One region of the Pararhizobium sp. LjRoot235 genome, then DNA from elsewhere that is predicted to be linked to it. Evidence: predicted binding sites of a transcription regulator. Region 1 holds the regulator's gene; each other region holds the start of a gene.

Region 1 (7,013 bases):
GTAAAGACCAAGAAAGCCCAGATATGCGGGATTTGTACGAGTTTTTGGAAGCTAATGGACGGTGCAGGAGTTAGGCGGAGCGGACACCTCTTCCGCCAGATTTCCCAATTGTCCGACCCATAGGTAACGGCCTGTCCCCGCAAAATGAGGCTCATGATTGGGGTCATTCTCGCGCTGATGTCCTCGGTTCCGGCCATGGCAGCGGCGGACGTCTACAGCCCGGCGTACATCAAAGGCGATGAGCAGCTCTTGTGCTCCCCAACGTGTGATGGGCGACACGGGCACGTAGTACCAGCCTGTGCCTGCTGTGACCCCTTGTCTGACGGCCACTGAGCAGTGAATCTGAGCGACATTCAAATGACCTTAGGGATGCGTGGAAGTACGTCTTTAGTGTGCATGAATTTTAGAATGTTTAAATATACATTGTCAGACGTAGGGCGCGCGTATCTTTGCATGGGAGGATCTGCGTCATGGGATCAGCTGACAACGCAAATTGGGAATTTGACAATAACGAACAGCTCAGAATCCAACCGCTCGTGGAATGGGGCGTTACGTCTATGCCGCTGCACGGCGCCGTCGTTCTGCGGCTCGGCTATGCGCTTTCGCAGCGTGAGTGGGATGTGTATCAGTCAACAGATCGTCCGCCGCACCAGATTCAGGCAGCAATGTCTGCAGCGGACGCGAAGGAACTCGGCACCCAATTGATCTTGTACGCGGAATTGCTGGACGTTCCTGCATCAGGCTTTCCCAATGGGGGGTAATGAAAATGCTGACGGGCGCGACACCCAGTCAGCGCGAACGCCGGTGCTATTACTCGCCGCTCGGTTCGATCCTGCGTGACATACATGCATCCCTTCAGGGTGGAATGCCTGGAGCATCTGGCTGCCCCGACGACCAGCGCCAGACGCGTCTTCCGCCGCAACCACGAAATTTCTATATGACCCAGCGGCTCCCTCTTTTCCATCACCGTCATCCTCAAATCCGATGAGATTTTACGAAGACAATTTCGCGCCTGTTGTTCCGCGGGAACTAACCCGCGCGGGTGGTCCGGCAGCGCGAAGTTTTGAGAGCTGGAGCGGAACTTTCTAACCGGAATCACGCGATAACGATTCACTCGATCGTCAAATCGTGCTAGGTTCGAGGTAGAGGCAGACCACATCGGTTGTTGCGAGCCGTTTCTGTTTGCCTGCCGGATCGTCCAGTACCGTCTGGGACTGGGATTTGACCCATCCGCGGTGAAGGAGAGCACCATGCATTACAGCGTGCAGTTTTTCACCTGGACGCCCAAAGAGGGCGTCCATCAAGTCGGCTCGACGGTCGAGATCGATGCGGTCAATCCAAAACTCGCGGCCGTGTCACTTTTGGGCCTCCGGCTGGATGAGACCGGTACGGCCAGGAAACTGGCAGTCCGCGTCTGGAATGCGCCGGATGACAGCAAGGTCGATTGCGAATGCTTCTACTATCATTGATCGCCGGCCGCATTCCGCAATGCTAAATTCTCCTGCATTTCGTCGCCATTGATTCGGAGTTTCAACCGGAGTGCATCGTCATCGCCAGCGCGCCGCCGCGCCGCATTTGGAACGCGTTTTTACCGGTTTCGCGAAACGTCGGAATTGCTCTTTTAACGCGGCGAGACACGCGTTATCGGTCCCATCGGCGTAAACATCACGCCGATATCCGTTCATGGCGGCGTGATGGAACACGGTTGCCAACATGGTTGAAGCGGCGACCCTATCCAATTGTGAATATTGTGGAAAATTTTGGAGGCCTCGCCCGGAATTGAACCGGGGTACAAGGATTTGCAGTCCTCTGCGTCACCACTCCGCCACGAGGCCTCGTAACGATCATCTCTTAATCGTGTGACGGGCGTTTAGACCGATTTCCCATCCAGTGCAAGACGCCTTGGCCGAATTCCAGTTTTTTCTCATGGGAGAAACCTGTCTCCCACCCGTTGCCGGTTCGCGTCGCGAGGAAAAGACCGCACATTGCTGATACCAAACCGCCGGCGACTACTGTCGGGCCCCCGCTAACGTCAATTTTCAAAGAAAATCAGCCGCCTGTATCCCCGGCGCGCGGACGCAGGTTTGCCGCTCAATGGTAACGTCGGATCAGGCCCACGAGCTTGCCTTGGATCTTGACCCGGTCGGGACCAAAAATCCGGGTTTCGTAGGCGGGGTTGGCAGCCTCGAGCGCGATCGATGCGCCCTTGCGGCGAAACCGCTTCAGCGTTGCCTCCTCATCGTCCACCAGGGCGACGACGATCTCTCCGGGACTGGCGCTGTTGGTATTGCGTATGATGACGGTGTCGCCGTCGAGAATGCCGGCCTCGATCATCGAATCGCCGCGAACTTCCAGTGCATAATGTTCGCCGGTTCCGACCATCTCGAGCGGTACAGAAATATCGTGCGTATTGTTCTGGATCGCCGAGATCGGCACACCGGCTGCGATTCGCCCCATGACGGGGATCGAGACGGAGCTATTCTCATTGCTGGCCGCGACCGGTTTGGCGGCGACTGGCGCCGGCGGAGCGCCGCGGCTGCCCTGGATGACGCTCGGCGAAAAGCCGCGCTTGGGCTGCAGGCTCATGGAATAGGCCTCCGGGAGCCTGATGACTTCAAGCGCGCGTGCCCGGTTCGGCAGGCGCCGGATGAAGCCCCGCTCCTCGAGCGCCATGATCAGCCGATGAATGCCGGATTTCGAAGCGAGATCCAGCGCGTCCTTCATCTCGTCGAAGGACGGCGGCACGCCCGATTCCTTCATTCTTTCGTGAATGAACAGAAGCAGTTCCTGTTGCTTGCGGGTCAGCATGAAAGATCACTCCGGAAATCGAGAAACAAATCAAGAACGAACACTATATGTTCCATATGTGTTCCGCAAGTCCCATAATTCGTTGAACCTTTTCAAGGTGCGAGTTTTTGGGCTTGCGGCGCCGAAAACCGGCATTCAGCGCTCTCACCGCCGATGTCCGCCTTTGCTGAGCGGAACATTTGCCCCGTCCGGCCGTTTTCCGCTCATGTTGAAACCTGTGGCGGCGGCACGGTCTGCTTCCAGGAGGCAGGGATGGTCGTCAATGGACGCGGTAACAAGATTTCGCCCGAAGACACGAACCGGGTGGTGAAGATCAGCGGTGTCGAAGCCCGGCAAGGACCGCTTGGCCGCCCGGTGCTGATGGTTCTCATCGCCAGCCTGGTGCTTGCCCTCATTGCCTGGGCGGGCGCAGAGATATTCGGCGAAAGCACCGACAATGATGCGGCGACACGGATAGAGGAAACCACGCCGGCGGCCAAGGACACCGATCAGGGCGCCGTCGACAATGCTCCGGCGACCGGGGAACAGATGCAGCCGGCCCCGGTCGACAAGGATCCGACCCCACAAACCGGTTCCAGCGGCTAGGGCCATTGGCACCTCATCGAATAAAGGCCTACGACGACCCTTGCAGCCGGGCCCTTGCAGAGTGGCGCAGATTTTACGGCGTCTGCCGCTTGCGCGCCCACCAGACGGAAAGTTTGCGGCGCTGCCGCCGGACGAAGGCGAGGTCATGCGACAGCACGATCAGGCCCAGCGGCACCATCCAGAAGCCCAGAACCGGCAGGAAGCCGAGGATACCGCCAAAGAGCAGCGCGGCGCCAAGGGTGATACGCAAGGTCCGCGACTTTGGCAGGCGCAGGCGCCACGCCCCGAGAATGAGTTCATGTCTGCTCGCATCGATACCGAATTTTTTCGTTTTCTGCGCTTCTGCCATAAACTCACCTGCCTTGCTCTCGATGCCGTACACCATAGCGCGGATTTGCGTGCGGCTCTTCCAGTGCGCGGCCTTCCCGGATGGGGAGTTCTCCACAGTCAGACAAGATTGTGCACTTTTTTTGAAAAACCGCTTGGCAAATCGGTAAAGCATTTGTATTAGCAGCCTCACTTCTGCAGCGCGCAGATGATCCCTGGTAGCTCAGCGGTAGAGCATTCGACTGTTAATCGACAGGTCGCCGGTTCGAATCCGGCCCGGGGAGCCAGTTTCAAAGGGCTGCACTTATGGTGCGGCCCTTTTTTCTTTGCATTTTTTCAGTGTGATGAGACCGGCCCGCATGCTCCCCAGTCGCCTGACCTTACTCACAACTGCGTTGTCGCCTATACTCTGCGGTACAGTTCGGGCGCATTGCAGCGGCCTGTCGCCGCGTTCGAGGATGCGTGCGCTGCGGCCAACTTGGTGCGCGGCCCTCACCCCACGGGTTCACCATGACGGCCGAAAAAGTGTCACTGACAGGGGAGAAGGAAACCCTCCTCATCACGCTTTACGCGAAGGCCGGGGAAAGCCGCCTGCCGGATACCCTTCTGCGGGATCGTTTCGCCGCCGAGGCCGTCAGCCGGATCGACTATGATTTTTCGCGGCTGATGATCGATCGCGACCTGATGATCGGCGTGGCGATGCGCGCCCATATTCTCGACGGCTGGACGCGTGACTTCATCGCTCGCCATCCCGACGCGACCGTCCTGCATCTGGGCTGTGGGCTGGACAGTCGCATATTCCGCATCGATCCCGCGCCGAACATCCGCTGGTTTGACCTGGACTATCCCGAGGTTGTCGCGCTGCGCCGAAAACTCTATCCTGAGCGCGACGGTTGTAGTCTGATCGGATCGTCCGTAACGGACCCGAATTGGCTCGCAGATGTGCCGGCCGACCGTCCGGCGATCATTGTTGCCGAGGGGCTTTTTCCTTATCTGCCGGCCGACGAAGTCCCGAAGTTGCTGCGGCGGCTCACCGCGCATCTCCCGAGTGGTGAGTTGGTCTTTGATGGCTATAGCCGGTTCGGCCTGGCGCTCATCAGCTGGCAGCCTTCGGTTCGTGTGACCGGAGCCAGGCTGCATTGGGCGATAAACGATCCGCGTGAACTCGAAACTGAGGTTCCGCGGCTGAAACTGTTGACTGAAGTGCCGGCCTATGATCCGGAAGCTTACGATCCGAGACAGATCGCCAGGCTATCCTGGGCGGCGCGTCTGGCGATTTACGCCTTCGCGGCGGCTCCGGTCCTCGGGAGAATCGGCTGGCTCCTGCGCTTTCGGTTTTGAACCTCGCGCCATGCGCCCTCCCACCGGGCTTGACGTGCCCGGCAGCCTTGCGATCAGCTGACGCGACAATCCTGCAATTCCATAGTAGAGAAGACTTCCGCCCTCGCCGGCCGAAACCGGAGCCCGACCATGCCATCAATCGATCTGCTGATCGCCTTTCTTGCCACGACCGCGGTCTTTGCCTACATCCCGGGCCCTGCCATGCTTTATGCCGCGGCCCAGACGATCGCGCGCGGCCGATGGTCGGGACTGATGGCTGTATTGGGCATTCATCTCGGCGGCTATGTCCATGTTTTTGCAGCGGCCGCCGGCCTTTCGATCCTGTTCCACGCCGTGCCAATGCTCTATATGGCCGTGAAATTCGCCGGGGCGGCCTATCTTGTCTGGCTCGGCATTTCGCTTTTTCGCGCCCGGGTGCAGGGGGACGTGACCCTGCCCGGCATCGAGCCGAAATCCGCCCGGCGCGCCTTTTTCGAAAGCGTCACCGTCGAGGTTCTCAACCCGAAGACGGCGATCTTCTTCGTGGCCTTCTTGCCGCAATTCGCCGATGTCTCCGCCGCGTTCCCCGTCTGGCTGCAGCTCGCCATTCTGGGGACGATCGTCAATCTCATGTTTTCCTCGGCCGATATCGTCTGTGTGCTTCTGGCCGGCGCCGTGATCGGCCGGCTGCGCCGCTCGAGCCAGGCGCAACGCCTCATGCAGCGTGCCGGCGGCGCGATGCTGATCGGGTTGGGTGCTCATCTTGCTTTTCAGAAGAGCTGACCGGTTGAGCTGGGTGAACAGTCGGAACGGCGTGGCGCCGCTGCAGGGACCGGCCGCCCGTTTCAACCACCCGCCCCGCAATAAAGTCATCGCTACAGCTTTACCGGCGCTGTCGGTGAGCTTATGCAAGCCCCAACGTCTTTAATCGAACATTCCAAGGGGATGATGTGCGCCTTGCATGGGTTTTTCTGGCGCTCGCCATTACCACTGAAGTTATCGGCCTGACGGTGATGAAAGCAGCCTCCTCCGGCGGCGGCGCCTGGGGCTATGCGGTGATGTATGTCTCCATCGCCCTCTCCTATGTCTTCCTCGCCAAGGCGGTGAAGAAAATCGCGGTCGGCATAGCCTACGCGATCTGGGAAGGCTCCGGCATTGCGCTGATCACGCTGGTCTCGGTTTTCATCTTTGATCACGTGCTGAGCAATCAGGAGATGATCGGCCTGATGATGGCGGTCGGTGGCATCATTCTCATCAACGCAGGCGAAGTTCACGATGAAGAGGAACTGGAAGTGGCCGATGACCGCGTCTAACGTTTATTTCCTGTTTGCGGTGCTGGCGGGGGTGCTGGATGTTGCAGCCAATCTGGCGTCCACCAAGTCGAACGGGTTTGCCCGCCGCGGCTGGGGCGCCTTGTCGATCCTGCTCGTGCTTTCAGCCTTTGCTCTGTTGGTGGAAGCGGTCAAAGGCATGGAACTGGCAATCGCCTACGCCATCCTCGGCGCAACCGGGATTTTCGGCACGGCCATTTCCGGCCGCCTCCTCTTCCGCCAAAAACTGAAGCCGATCGCCTGGGTCGGACTTGTCCTCGTCTTCGGTGCGGTTGTCGTGCTTCACACGGCCTGAGGGTCGCGCGCCATCGTCTCCGCGGCGTGACGCTGCGTTACAAGCGGCCGGTCCTTCCATCCGGTCAGCCTGTTCAGCAGCCAGAAATAAAGCCCATAAGGCAGGAGCTTGAGCAGTTTCATCATATAGGTGAAGCGCTTTGGAAAGGTGATCTCGAAACCACTTGATTTCAGGCCTTTGGCAATACCTTCAGCCGCCTCTTCGGGGCTGATCAAAGCCGGCATCGGAAATTCGTTCTTGGCAGCAGACGCCGTATCGACAAAACCTGGATTGATGATCTGCAGGCGGATGCCGGTCTTGTCGAGGTCGAATTTCAGGCTTTCGGCCATATTGATCAGTGCCGCCTT
Region 2 (7,013 bases), 990 kb from region 1:
GGCGGCGACGAAGGCATTGTCGGCCTTGCCGGAAAACACCGCATCGACGGCAGCGACCGCACCGCCGACCGCGGTCAATGCGGCCTGAAGGCTGGCGGGGCTTGCAAAGGTGTCGGCCTCGAAGCCATTGATGCCTTCCTCGGGAATGACGGACATCACCGCGCGAAGATGTTCTTCCGGATGGGCAAGCAGCACCAGATCCTCATTGCCCTGCGGCGCCTCGAGCCGCGAGAGCGACGAAAAACGCTCGTGCTCCAGCGCCAGATTGAGCGCCTTCAGCCGGTCGGGCCGTTCCGGGTGACCTTCTGGAACCTTGTGCTCCAGAAAGATCGGGTTTTCGAACAGGATCGTGGTCATGGCGGAAACCTATGGCTTCGGTGGGGCAAGGTCCATGGCATAGGTAGGGCGATTGCGGCGTTTTCAACAGCGGGGATCGGCAAATCCCCCGCTGCCGTGCTTGCGGGATTGCCAAAGGCAGATCAGGCGCGGTGCGGCAGGAGCGGATAGCCCATGAGGACCGCACGGGCGGCAAGCGCCGCGATGCCGGCCTTCAGGAGATCGCCGGGGATGAAGGCAAGCGAACCGGTCGCGACATCGGCAAGCGGCGTGCCGGTCGTCATGCTCACCCACGGCATGCCGATGGCGTAGAGCACCACGATGCCACCGACGACGGAGGCGATGAAGAAGGCCGCGAACTGCCTGATCTCGTTCTGCCCGTCCTTCACCAGCCGCTCGGCGATCAGGCCGGTGACGTAGGTGGCGGCGATCCAGCCGAGAATGAAGCCGCCGGTCGGTCCCTGGATGATGGCAAGACCACCTCTGCCGCCGGAAAGCACGGGCAGGCCGGCTGCCACGAGCAGCACGAACAGGACATAGGCGAGTGCGCCGCGCTTGGCGCCGATGATGCAGCCGGCCAGCATCACGCCCATCGACTGGGCGGTAATCGGCACCGGGATGAAGCCAAGCGTGATGGGCGGGATGACGCCGAGAACCACGATGATTGCGGTGAAGAGGGCAACAAGCACAAGGTCTCTGGTTTTCATGACGGGTCCTTTGTCTCCTAGAGCCTTGGATCTAAAGCGCCTTCCCTTCCAAGGGAAGCCGGCAGCGCAACAAAAGCTGCGCAAATCATCCGTTCGGGCCGGCGCGGTCCCGGCGAAAGCCGCGCGCGTCGATCGCCATGGCGATCGTATCGGCGTCCTTGAGCGTCAGGATGATCAATGGGGCAAGGATCGTCAATGGCCGGACCTTCAGGCCGCGCGCCCGGTGCGCCTCGCGAATCGCCTGGTAGTGGTTGAAGATATCGGGCACGAAGCGCAGCACCAGGCCGAAGGCGAGGCCGATATCGGCAGCCCGCACCAAGCCAAGCCGGTCGAGCGGCTGCAGCAGCCGCGTGATCTCGTCGATGAAGTCGCCGGTCGCCGTCGTCGCAGTCACGGCACCCGCAAACAGGACGATTGCCATCAGCCGGAAGAAAGCCTCAGTCGCCTCGCGGATCGAGGCGAGGTAAGCCGTCGCGATCAGCAGGATCAGGAGGGTAAAAAGGATGGGTTTCAGGCGGCTGAGGCCATCGCGGACGGGTAGGCCGGTTGTGAAATAGGTGCCGGCGGCGAGCACAAAAGCTGGGACAAGCACGAAAAAGGACGAGACGAAATAAAGCGCCAGGCCGAGAACGAGCAGGATGGCGAGCTTCATGCGCACCGACATCCGATGCAGCGGCGTATTGCCCTCGACATTCAGCCCGTTCAGCATTCGGCCGCCTCGCGATAGGCGCAGATGGTCTCCTGCGCCGGGCCATCGGCGACAAGCTGGCCGTCATGGAACCAAAGCACACGCTCGAAATGCTCGATCAGCGGCAGGTCGTGGCTGATGACGATGGTGTGCTCATCAAGGCCGGCAATGGTGTTTTCGATCAGCCGGCGGTTCCTCAGATCCAGCTGGTTGGTCGGTTCGTCGAGGATGAGGATCCCGGGGCCGGTCACGACGACGCTGGAAATGGCGACGAGTTGCGTTTCGCCACCCGAGAGTTCGTGGACCCGCCGCCTGGCCAGATGCGTGATGCCGAACCGCGCGAGCACGGCGGCGGTCTTCCGCTCGATCTCGTCGTTCTTCAGGCCGCGATTCTTCAGGCCGAAGGCGATGTCCTCGTGCACGATCGGCATGATGATCTGGTGCTGCGGGTTCTGGAAGATGAAGCCGGCGGCCGCGAGCACGGCGCCATCGTCATGCACCGTGTCGAGCCCATTGACGGAAACGGTACCGGTTGTCGGCTTGACGAGGCCGTTGATCAGCCGCGCGAAGGTGGTCTTGCCGGATCCGTTGAGGCCGATGATGCCGATGCGCCGCTCGGTGAGCGTCAGGGTCAGAGGCCGGAGAACCGTGCGCTCGCCAAAGCTGACGGATGCGCCGGAAAAGCGTATGTCCAATCCGCGTCCTCCGCTTGTCGATAGGCCGGCTCTATAGGACGAATTCCTGTCCGTTGAAAAGAGGCGTTCGGTTGGGGACTTGAACAAAGTGTGAACATTCGCTTAGATTGTCGTTATGGCGATTCTCGTTTCAAACCGCGATGCGCGGCGCATTTTCCTGAACAAGCAGGGTCTGGCCGCGCCGCCGCACCGGGCACTCGGCAAGGACGGACTGCTCGATCTCATCCACGATATCGGCTTCGTCCAGGTGGACAGCATCTCGACGGTCGAACGCGCCCATCACCAGATTCTCTTCTCGCGTAACCAGACCTACCGGCCGGAACACCTGGCGGCATTGATCGAGAAGGACCGGGCGCTGTTCGAGCACTGGACGCATGACGCCTCGATCATTCCTGCGGCCTTTTTCCCATATTGGAAGCATCGCTTCGTGCGGCGCGAAGCCAAGATCCGCGAGAACTGGCGAAAATGGCAGGGAGAGGGCTTTGATCAGGCCTTCGAGGAAACCTATGAGCGGATCAGGGCGAACGGTCCGGTCATGGCGCGGGACGTGAAAGCCGAGGATCACAAGTCGGGCGGCTGGTGGAACTGGCATCCTTCGAAGACGGCGCTCGAATTCCTCTGGCATACCGGCAAACTCTCGATCGCGGGGCGCGACAATTTCCAGAAGATCTATGACCTGACCGAGCGGGTGATCCCGAAGGAGCATTACGAGGCCGAAGTCGATCACGACACCTTCGCCGACTTTGCTTGCCGCGAGGCGCTGAAGCGGCTCGGCTTTGCCACGTCCGGCGAGATCGCCGCCTTTTTCGATCTGGTGACGCCGCAGGAAGCCAGGCAATGGGTGGAAAGCCATCGCGAAGAGCTGGAGGAGGTTGCGATCGAAACGGTCGACGGCAAGCCGCGCACTTCCTTCGCCTTCGCAGATGGCCTCGACGCACTGCGCGACCTGCCGGAACCGCCCGCCCGCCTGCGCGTGCTCAGCCCCTTCGATCCGCTGATCCGCGACCGCAACCGCACGGAGCGGCTGTTCGGCTTCTATTACCGCATCGAAGTCTTCGTTCCTGAGCCCAAGCGTGAATACGGCTATTACGTCTTCCCGCTGCTCGAAGGCGACCGCCTCGTCGGCCGCATCGACATGAAGGCCGACCGCAAGGCGGGCACGCTCGACGTCAAGCGGATCTGGTGGGAAAAGGGCGTGCGGACGTCATCGGGCCGGATGGAGCGGCTGGAAGCGGAACTTGCACGGGTGGCGAAGTTCGCGGGCGTCGAGAAGATGGTGTTTCTGGATGGGTGGGAGGCCCGCTGAGCGCGGATGCCCGCTTGACCTGAAGCGGACTCGTATTCGCTTCCGAATTCTGCAACCACAGACATCATTGTCGGACCAGCGGAGGCGCCATGAATCAAGCTATTGCACTTATCGCGATTGTCGTTCGCGACTACGATGAAGCAATCGACTTTTACGTCAACAAATTGGGGTTCACTCTGATTGAGGACACCTACCAGCCAGAGCAGGACAAGCGCTGGGTTGTCGTCAGGCCCGCAGGCGAGGGCAGCACCTCATTGCTTCTCGCACGCGCGTCCTCCGCCCATCAGGAAACGTTCATAGGTAACCAGGCCGGTGGTCGGGTCTTCCTGTTCTTGCGGACTGACGATTTCAGCAGAGATTATGCGGCCATGCTCGAAGCGGGCATCCGATTTACACGCGAGCCGAAGCGAGCCCCATACGGCATTGTCGCTGTGTTTGAGGACCTCTATGGAAATTTATGGGATCTCGTGCAGTTCACGGATGGACGATAGGGGGCGCAGTCGTTGACCAGCTGTTCGCTCGCGCCAAATGGCCGCCGGACGCGGCCGTACTTCAAGGGAAGCGACCCGTCTTGGCCATCGTTGTTTCTAAATCGTTGCGCCCCTGACGCTGCTTGACAGTCCAAGTTATAGGGCGTTCCGTGAAGCGACGTGGACGGATTTTGGCACTCCTGGTTGACGCCAGACGTTCACGTCGCAAGAGGGAGGATACAATGCCGACAATTGTTGCCTACCACAAGATCACAAAGGGCGCCGAACATTGGCTCAAATCGCCAAAGCGCAAAGAGCTTTTTGGTCCACTTGGCGTGACCAACATTCGAACATTCGTTGACGCGCAGGACTCGACACGGGTTGCCGTTCTTATGGACGTTCCGGACATGGACGTCCTCAAGAAGGCGCTGGAGAGCACGGCAGCTGCTGAAGCGATGGCTTATGATGGCGTGGTGCCGGAGTCCATCGTGATCCTTGTCGAATCATGAGTTTGGTTGCTCGGCAAGCCATCCCGCAAGAGGCGGTCGATTATTGCAGGCCGGTTTCGGCCATTCTGGAAAATACCAGGTTCAGATAGATACTTTTCGCTGGCCGATGGAGCAAGCGGTGCAGGTGAGTTCGCGCCTGACCGGGATTGGTCGAAGTGCGAGCTCCGACGCCTCTCGGTTAAAGGGCCGCACAGAAGCGTGCCGTCACGGTAAAAAGACACCGGCACGAACAGCCGGTGCCCCTTATTGCCGCGCGCTTACAAAATCTCCGTCGCCGCGATCTGGATGCCAAAACCTTCGAGGCCGACATAGTGGCGTTCGCGCGAGGAAATCAGCTTGATCGAGGTGATGCCGAGATCTTTCAGGATCTGTGCGCCAAGGCCGATTTCCAGCCATTCGCTTTGTCGCGCCTGCGCCTCGTCATGGCCCTCGCGGTCATGATTGCCCTTGCGCGCAGTCTGTGAAACGCCGACACCGACGGAGCCTTCGCGCAGGTAGACGATGACGCCGCGGCCCTGTTCGGCCATGCGTTTCATGATGTCATCGAGCGCGCAATCCTTGCCGAACACGTCGGCCGCGACATTTTCCAGATGCAGCCTGACCGGAATGTCGACGCCGTCGCGGATGTCGCCGAAGACCACCGCGAGGTGCTGCATCGGGTCCCACGGCAGCGAATAGGCATGGGCCTTGGCCTTGCCGTAGGGCGTGTCGACGTCGAAGCTCGTCTCGAGCTGGATCAGCGTTTCCTTGCGCTGGCGATAGGCGATGAGGTCGGCGACGGAAACCAGCTTCAGGCCATGTTTTTCCGCAAATTCAGTGACCTGCGGGCCGCGCGTGACCGTACCGTCGTCGTTGACCAGTTCGCAGATGACGCCGATGGGCGGCAGGCTGGCAAGCCTGCAGAGGTCGACGGCCGCTTCGGTATGGCCGGATCGCATGAGCACGCCGCCTTCACGGGCAACGAGCGGGAAAATATGGCCGGGACGCGTGAAATCGGCCGCGCCGACATTCGGGTTGGCGAGGTTGCGCACCGTCAGCGTCCGGTCGTCGGCCGATATGCCGGTGGTCGTGCCATGCTTGAAGTCGATGGATACGGTAAAGGCAGTGGTATGGGCCGAATCGTTTTCCGCCACCATGGCGTTGAGGTTGAGGCGCTTGGCCTCTTGCCTCGGCATCGGCGCGCAGACGATGCCCGAGGTGTGGCGGACGATGAAGGCCATCTTTTCCGGCGTGCAGTGAACGGCGGCTACAATCAGGTCGCCTTCGTTCTCGCGGCCGTCGTCGTCGATGACGACAACGATCTCGCCGGCCTCGAAGGCCCGGATGGCATCGGCAACGCGCTTCTGGTCAAAGGGCATGGAATTCTTCCTTGGATGGTTACTTGAGGCGTCCGGTCATTTCAGTCGACCAGGTCATTTCAGTCGACCGGTCTGGCCGCGGTCGCGCAGGTAGTGGTCGGCGATCGTGCAGGCAAGCATGGCCTCGCCGATCGGCACGGCGCGGATGCCGACGCAGGGGTCGTGACGGCCCTTGGTCCGGACATCGACATTGTTGCCGTCCGCATCGATCGACCGGCGCTGGGTCAGGATCGAGGAGGTCGGCTTGATGGCGAAGCGGGCGATCACCGGCTGGCCGGTCGAAATGCCGCCCAGGATGCCGCCGGCATGGTTCGACAGGAAGATCGGCTTGCCGTCATTGCCCATGCGCATCTCGTCGGCATTTTCCTCGCCGGTGATTTCGGCGGCGCCAAAACCGTTGCCGATCTCGACGCCCTTGACGGCGTTGATCGACATCAGGTTCGCGGCGATGTCCTGGTCGAGCTTGGCATAGATCGGCGCACCGATGCCGGCCGGGACGCCCTCGGCGATCACTTCGACGACCGCGCCGATCGAAGAGCCGGCCTTGCGGATGCCGTCGAGATACTCCTCCCAGACCGGCACGATGGCCGGGTCGGGTGCGAAGAAAGGGTTGTTGCCGACTTCATTCCAGTCCCAGTTGTTGCGGTTGATCTTGTGCTTGCCGATCTGAACGAGCGCGCCGCGTACCAGAAGCCCCGGCACGACCTTGCGCGCAAGGCCGCCGGCGGCGACCCGCGCCGCCGTCTCACGGGCCGACGAGCGGCCGCCGCCGCGATAGTCGCGGATGCCGTATTTGAGGTCGTAGGTGTAGTCGGCATGGCCCGGCCGGTAGCTCTTGGCGATCTCGGAATAATCCTTGGAGCGCTGGTCGGTATTCTCGATCATCATCGAGACCGGCGTGCCGGTGGTGATCATCGTCTCGCCGTCGGTATCCAGCATGACGC
Region 3 (7,013 bases), 270 kb from region 1:
TCTTGCAATTTCCTCGACAGGAAGGTTGGTGCGCACAAGATCGCCTGCGGCCCGATGAAGCCGCAGCCGCTTGACCGTCACCGCCAGCGTTTCGCCGTGCACCGCCCGGTAGATCCGGTGCCAGCGATGCGGCGACAGGCAGGCGATTTCGGAGAGCCGATCGAGATCGAGCTCCTCGTCCAGGTGACCATGGATATAGGCCGATACGCGATGCAGACGCTGCTCGTAAACCGTCCAGATGCTCTCCCTCATGTCGATCCTCATGCAAGCCGAACAGCGAGACAGAAGCATATCGGCATTTGACAAATCCTGCGAAGTTGGCGCCGCGTGACTTGAGCACCGGAAAAGCAACCGGCCAAAGAAAAACCGGACCTCCCAGCCCGGTTCTCGTCATCGCCATCAACCTGAAGCAGGCTACGCGGCCAGTGCGGCGCCAACGGCCTCGATGGCATCCTTTGCCTTTGCGCCGTCCGGGCCGCCAGCCTGCGCCATGTCGGCGCGGCCGCCGCCGCCCTTGCCGCCGAGCGCAGCGGAGGCGACACGGACCAGATCGACAGCGCTGAAGCGGCCGGTCAGATCGTCGGTGACGGCAACCACGGCGCTCGCCTTGCCATCCGCGGAAACGCCGACAAATGTGACGATGCCGGAGCCGAGGCTCTTCTTGCCATCATCGGCCAGGCTCTTCAGGTCTTTCGGCTCGACTCCAGTCACTATCTTGCCGAGGAATTTGACGCCGGCGATCTCCTGCACCTGATCGGCAGAACCATTGGCGTCACCGCCGCCGAGCGCCAGCTTCTTCTTTGCTTCATTCAGCTCACGCTCCAGCTTGCGGCGCTCGTCCATCAGCGTTTCGACCCGGGTCAAAACGTCGGCGGGCTGCACCTTCAGCGTGGTGGCAAGCGACTTCACCCGCTCGTCCTGCTCGTTGAGATAGGCAAGCGCGGACGCACCGGTCAGCGCCTCCAGGCGGCGGACGCCGGCGCCGACGGCGCTTTCACCGACGATCCGCACCAGGCCGATTTCGCCGGTGGCGCCGACATGGGTGCCGCCGCAGAGTTCGACCGAATAGGGCCGGTTGGCCTTGGAACCATGAATACCCTGCCCCATCGACACGACACGGACCTCATCGCCGTATTTTTCGCCGAACAGTGCCATCGCTCCCTCGGCGATCGCATCATCGACACTCATCAGACGCGTGGTGACCGGCGAGTTCTGCACGATGATCTCGTTCGCCATCTCCTCGACCACCTTCAGCTCGTCGGCCGTCATCGGCTTCGGATGCGAAACGTCGAAGCGCAAGCGCTCGGGCGCGACCAGCGAGCCCTTCTGCGCCACATGCGTGCCGAGCACTTCGCGCAGCGCCTCGTGGAGAAGATGGGTCGCCGAATGGTTGGCGCGCAACCGCGAGCGGCGGGCGTGATCGACGCTGAGCGCAGCGGCGTCGCCGACCTTGACCGTACCCTCCTCCACGACGCAGGAATGCACGAAAAGGCCTTCACCACGCTTCTGCGTGTCGGTAACCGAAAGCTTTGCGCCGTCGGTAGAGATCACGCCGGTATCGCCCATCTGGCCGCCCGATTCGCCGTAGAACGGCGTCTGGTTGAGCACGAGCTGGACCGTCTCGCCCTTGGAGGCCACCTCGATCGCCTTGCCGTCGCGCACGATTGCCTGAACGACGCCTTCGGCGGTCTCGGTATCGTAGCCGAGGAAGTCGGTTGCCCCGAGCCTCTCCTTGAGCTCGTACCAGATGGTCTCCGTTGCCTTGTCGCCGGAGCCGGACCAGGAGGCGCGGGCTTCCGCTTTCTGCCGTTCCATGGCAGCGGAAAACGCATCCGTGTCGACGCCGATGCCGCGAGCGCGCAACGCGTCCTGCGTCAGGTCGAGAGGGAAGCCATAGGTGTCATAGAGCTTGAAGGCGGTTTCGCCGTTCAGCCGGTCGCCTTCCGACAGGTCGGCCGTCGCATCGGCGAGAAGGCCGAGACCGCGCTCCAGCGTCTTGCGGAACCGGGTTTCCTCGAGTTTCAGGGTTTCGGAAATCAGCGCTTCGGCGCGCATCAGCTCCGGATAGGCCCGGCTCATCTGGCTGACCAGCGCCGGCAGGAGCTTCCACATCAAGGGTTCCTTGGCGCCGAGCAGCTGTGCATGGCGCATGGCGCGGCGCATGATGCGGCGAAGCACGTAGCCGCGGCCTTCGTTGGACGGCAGAACGCCATCGGCGATCAGGAAGGCGGTAGAACGCAGATGGTCGGCGATAACGCGGTGACTGGCGCGGCGGTCGCCTTCAGCCTTGACGCCGGTCGCCTCTTCGGACGCCTCGATCAGCGTGCGGAACAGATCGATGTCGTAATTGTCATGCTTGCCCTGCATCAGGGCCGCAACGCGCTCGAGCCCCATGCCAGTGTCGATCGACGGACGCGGAAGATTGACGCGTTCCTCCTTCGTCACCTGCTCATACTGCATGAAGACGAGGTTCCAGATCTCGATGAACCGATCGCCATCCTCATCCTTCGAGCCCGGAGGGCCGCCCCAGATATGATCGCCGTGATCGTAGAAGATTTCCGAGCACGGGCCGCAGGGACCGGTATCTCCCATCGCCCAGAAATTGTCGCTGGTTGGAATGCGGATGATCCGGTCATCGCTGAACCCGGCGATCTTCTTCCAGAGGCCGAAAGCCTCGTCGTCGGTATGATAGACGGTGACCAGCAGGCGCTTGGCGTCGATGCCGAAATCCTTGGTGATCAGGTTCCAGGCAAGCTCGATCGCCCGCTCCTTGAAATAATCGCCGAACGAGAAGTTGCCAAGCATTTCGAAGAAGGTGTGGTGGCGCGCGGTATAGCCGACATTGTCGAGGTCGTTATGCTTGCCGCCGGCGCGCACGCATTTCTGCGCCGTCGCAGCCGTCGAATAGGGCCGCTGCTCGAGGCCGGTGAAGACGTTCTTGAACTGCACCATGCCGGCATTGGTGAACATCAGGGTCGGGTCGTTGCGCGGCACCAGCGGGCTCGACGGCACGACCTCATGGCCGTTCTTCTTGAAGTAGTCGAGGAACGTCGACCGGATTTCATTCACGCCGTTCATAGTGCGCCCTTACCTCTGCATCAGACGTCCGCAGCCGACATGGCCGAACCGCGAACCGGAAAACTCTTGAAAATCGCGGATCGCCGATAGTTGCCGACAATCCTGCTCCCGCCCATTTGGAACACAGGCTTTTATCGTCCGCGCAAACCCCTGTCCAGACGGCAAAAGAAAACCGGCCGCCCTGTCAAGGAGCGGCCGGCGACGTCATCCGGCAAAATCAGGCGATCTTATGCCAGAGCAGCATCGTCACCATCGTCTCCGGCTTCCGGCCCGCCGTTTTCAAGGAATTTTTCAGCGATCAAACCGGCATTCTGGCGGAGCGCGAGCTCAATCTCGCGCGCCGTATCCGGGTTGTCGCGCAGGAAGGACTTGGCGTTCTCGCGGCCCTGGCCGAGACGCTGGCTGTTATAGGAAAACCAGGCGCCCGACTTTTCGACGATGCCGGCCTTGACGCCAAGGTCAACCAGTTCGCCGGTCTTGGAAACACCTTCGCCATACATGATGTCGAACTCGACCTGCTTGAAGGGCGGCGCCATCTTGTTCTTGACAACCTTGACACGGGTCTGGTTGCCGACGACCTCTTCGCGTTCCTTCACCGAGCCGATGCGGCGGATGTCGAGACGGACCGAGGCGTAGAATTTCAGCGCGTTGCCGCCCGTCGTCGTTTCCGGCGAACCGAACATGACGCCGATCTTCATGCGGATCTGGTTGATGAAGATTACCATGCAGTTCGACTTGGAGATCGATGCGGTCAGCTTGCGCAGCGCCTGGCTCATCAGACGCGCCTGAAGACCGGGAAGACTGTCGCCCATCTCGCCTTCGATTTCAGCCCGCGGCGTCAGCGCCGCCACGGAATCGATGACGAGAACGTCGATCGCACCGGAGCGCACCAGCGTGTCGGTGATCTCGAGCGCCTGTTCGCCAGTATCCGGCTGGGAGATCAAAAGGTTTTCCAGATCGACGCCGAGCTTGCGGGCGTAGACTGGATCGAGCGCATGTTCGGCATCGACGAAGGCGCAGATGCCGCCCTTCTTCTGTGCCTCGGCAATGGTCTGCAGTGCGAGCGTGGTCTTGCCCGAGCTTTCCGGCCCGTAGATTTCGACAATGCGCCCCTTGGGCAGCCCGCCAATGCCGAGTGCGATATCGAGACTCAAGGAGCCCGTCGAAACGGTTTCGATCTCGACGATGCTGTCCTTTCCACCGAGCTTCATGATCGATCCCTTGCCGAACGACCGTTCGATCTGGGAGAGTGCCGCTTCAAGTGCCTTGCTTTTATCCACCGATTTGTCCTCTACGAGCCGCAAAGAGTTTTGTGCCATTTGATCCACCTTTAGGTTATGGAAGCCGCTGAGGCAATGAAGCTGCCGATGAAAGCTATGTACACTTTTTGTTCTCGTTTTGCAATAGGCGGCTATATATTTGAATATATTTAATAAAGAGCACGATGTTCCTTTCTTGTTCCAGATTTTTTGGGCGGCAGCAGAAAAGTGGAAGACAAAATGCGGTCAAGAGACCGGCACAACGAATCGGATCACAGGGACACACGGGAAAACGCATGACGGGCAGTAAAGTTTCCATCTTCGGCGGCGCCCATATTGACCGTCGGGGGCGTATCTCCGGCGCGACTGTTGCGGGCGCGAGCAATCCGGGCACCTGGTTCGAAGAGGCCGGAGGCGGCGGCTTCAACGCGGCACGCAATCTGGCGCGACTGGGGCTTAAGGTCCGGATGATCAGCCCGCGCGGCGGCGATGCCGCCGGCGAGACGGTTGCCCAGGCTGCAGCCGCTGCCGGCGTCATCGACAGCCCGTTCATCTTCCTCGACCGCAAGACACCGAGCTACACGGCCATCCTCGAAAACGACGGCAACCTGGTGATCGCGCTTGCCGACATGGATCTCTACCGGCTGTTCTCCCCGCGGCGGCTGCAGCAACGTGCCATGCGGGAGGCCATTTCTTCCAGCGACCTTATCGTCACCGATGCCAATCTGCCGGAAGAAACCCTCGCGAGCCTCATTGAGCGGGCCGCACAGGAAACAAAGCCGCTCGCCGCCATCGCCATTTCACCCGCCAAGGTCGTGCGTCTTGCAAACAGTCTTGCCGGCATCAGCTTCCTGTTCATGAACGAAGCCGAGGCGCGTGCGCTCACGGGCCGTGACGTGACTGAGGCATCAGAGTGGCCTGCCCTGCTCCGGGCCATCGGCCTTTCCGGCGGCGTCATCACCCTTGGCGGCAAGCCGGCGATCGCTTTCCGGCTGGGAGAGGCCGTGACCGTCACCCCACCTGCCCTCGATGCGCTCGGCGATGTGACAGGCGCCGGCGATGCGCTGGCGGCCGGTTTCCTTGCGGCATACCTCGGCGGCGAACCGCTGGATAGCTGCCTGCGTTCCGGTGTCGCGGCTGCCGGCATCACCGTCCGCTCGCCGCTCGCCGTGTCGGAAAAAATGTCGCGCGAGATGCTGAGAGAAGCAATTCGGCTTGTGCCGCCGGCCGAAATCCTGTCATGAACGCGCCTTAAAAAGCCACAAAGGACATGCGATGACCAAGCCGTTTTCACCCCTTCTACCGATGGAATATTCCAACGAAGTCGCGGCCGCCAAAGGACGCGGCGCGCCGATTGTTGCACTGGAATCGACCATCATCACCCACGGCATGCCCTTCCCCGGCAATCTGGACATGGCCCGCAGCGTCGAGGCGATCATCCGCGAGGAAGGCGCAGTACCGGCAACGATCGCCGTCATCGACGGGGTCTTGCACATCGGCCTGGAAGACGCGCAGCTGGAAGCGCTGGCGCAGACCGAAGGCGCGATGAAGCTGTCGCGCGCCGACCTCGCCTTTGCGATTGCCGAACGCCGCACCGGCGCGACCACGGTCGCCGCAACGATGATCGCGGCGGCCCGCGCCGGCATCCGCGTCTTTGCGACCGGCGGCATCGGCGGCGTGCACCGCAAGGCCGAGGAGACATTCGACATTTCCGCCGACCTCGACGAACTGGCCCGCACCAGCGTGATCGTCGTCTCAGCCGGCGCCAAGGCGATCCTCGACATTCCCAAGACGCTCGAGGTGCTGGAAACCCGCGGCGTGCCGGTTGTCACCTACGACAGCGACATCTTCCCGGCCTTCTGGTCGCGCGATTCCGGCCTGAAGAGCCCGCTGATGCTCAACAGCCCGGCGGCGATCGCCAATTTCCAGAAGATGCGCGACCTGCTCGGCGTCGACGGCGGCATGCTGATCGCCAACCCGGTACCCGAGGAAAGCGAAATCCCGCGCGACGAAATGGAAATCTACATCGCCCGCGCGCTCGACAACGCCGAACGCGACGAAATTTCCGGCAAGGCGGTCACGCCCTATCTGCTCGACAGCATCTTCGGGCTGACCGACGGCCGCAGCCTCGAAACCAACATCGCGCTGGTCGAGAACAACGCGCGCCTTGCGGCCGAGATCGCGGTCGCGCTGGAATAAAATTTAACCTCGCGCAGAAAGCGAAGGCCGGCGTGTCCGGCCTTTTTCGGATACGCGGCAGTTTAACAGCAATCAGCTGTCCAGCATCTCGCGCACGGCAACGGCAAGCTGCTTCAGCGAAAACGGCTTCGGCAGGAAGCCGAACTTGGCGTCGGCCGGCAGGTTCTTGGCGAAGGCGTCCTCGGCATAGCCGGAGACGAAGATGAATTTCAGGTCCGGGTAGTTCTTGCGGATTTCCCGAAGCAGCGTTGGCCCGTCCATTTCAGGCATGACGACGTCGGAGACGACGATATCGACCGCGCCGTTCAGTTCCTCCATGATCTCGAGCGCCTCGACCCCCGAGCCGGCTTCGTGCACGGTATAACCACGCGTTTCCAGCATGCGCTTGCCGCCGCGGCGCACCGCTTCCTCGTCCTCCACCAAGAGCACCACGGCCGAGTTGCCGGTGAGGTCCGTCGGCTCCTCCGCCTTGGAGGG

The links. The regulator LexA, encoded in region 1, represses DNA repair genes until DNA is damaged. The targets are predictions, from matches to a motif close to TGTTCNNNNTGTGTTCNG.
Region 2: a site for LexA is predicted at 2,506-2,523, ahead of ACSQ2Z_RS17055 (energy-coupling factor ABC transporter ATP-binding protein). Genes of this name have one in related genera too.
Region 3: a site for LexA is predicted at 4,524-4,541, ahead of recA (recombinase RecA). Genes of this name have one in related genera too.

The regions. Positions count from the first base shown of each region.
Region 1 covers NZ_CAXUSP020000001.1:2,473,500-2,480,512, reverse strand. The annotation lists gene ACSQ2Z_RS11870 (hypothetical protein) at 471-761, shown strand; gene ACSQ2Z_RS11865 (hypothetical protein) at 1,251-1,469, shown strand; tRNA gene ACSQ2Z_RS11860 (tRNA-Cys) at 1,762-1,835, opposite strand; gene lexA (transcriptional repressor LexA) at 2,092-2,808, opposite strand; gene ACSQ2Z_RS11850 (hypothetical protein) at 3,061-3,393, shown strand; gene ACSQ2Z_RS11845 (hypothetical protein) at 3,467-3,742, opposite strand; tRNA gene ACSQ2Z_RS11840 (tRNA-Asn) at 3,933-4,007, shown strand; gene ACSQ2Z_RS11835 (class I SAM-dependent methyltransferase) at 4,231-5,061, shown strand; gene ACSQ2Z_RS11830 (LysE family translocator) at 5,191-5,823, shown strand; gene ACSQ2Z_RS11825 (SMR family transporter) at 5,991-6,353, shown strand; gene ACSQ2Z_RS11820 (SMR family transporter) at 6,340-6,666, shown strand; gene ACSQ2Z_RS11815 (SDR family NAD(P)-dependent oxidoreductase) at 6,654-7,013, opposite strand, start outside.
Region 2 covers NZ_CAXUSP020000001.1:3,464,524-3,471,536, reverse strand. The annotation lists gene ACSQ2Z_RS17070 (histone deacetylase family protein) at 1-357, opposite strand, end outside; gene ACSQ2Z_RS17065 (biotin transporter BioY) at 480-1,043, opposite strand; gene ACSQ2Z_RS17060 (energy-coupling factor transporter transmembrane component T family protein) at 1,129-1,752, opposite strand; gene ACSQ2Z_RS17055 (energy-coupling factor ABC transporter ATP-binding protein) at 1,746-2,426, opposite strand; gene ACSQ2Z_RS17050 (winged helix-turn-helix domain-containing protein) at 2,542-3,732, shown strand; gene ACSQ2Z_RS17045 (VOC family protein) at 3,822-4,223, shown strand; gene ACSQ2Z_RS17040 (hypothetical protein) at 4,445-4,711, shown strand; gene ribB (3,4-dihydroxy-2-butanone-4-phosphate synthase) at 4,969-6,069, opposite strand; gene aroC (chorismate synthase) at 6,124-7,013, opposite strand, start outside.
Region 3 covers NZ_CAXUSP020000001.1:2,204,482-2,211,494, reverse strand. The annotation lists gene ACSQ2Z_RS10480 (AraC family transcriptional regulator) at 1-252, opposite strand, end outside; gene alaS (alanine--tRNA ligase) at 415-3,078, opposite strand; gene recA (recombinase RecA) at 3,306-4,397, opposite strand; gene ACSQ2Z_RS10465 (carbohydrate kinase family protein) at 4,634-5,581, shown strand; gene ACSQ2Z_RS10460 (pseudouridine-5'-phosphate glycosidase) at 5,613-6,536, shown strand; gene cckA (cell cycle histidine kinase CckA) at 6,609-7,013, opposite strand, start outside.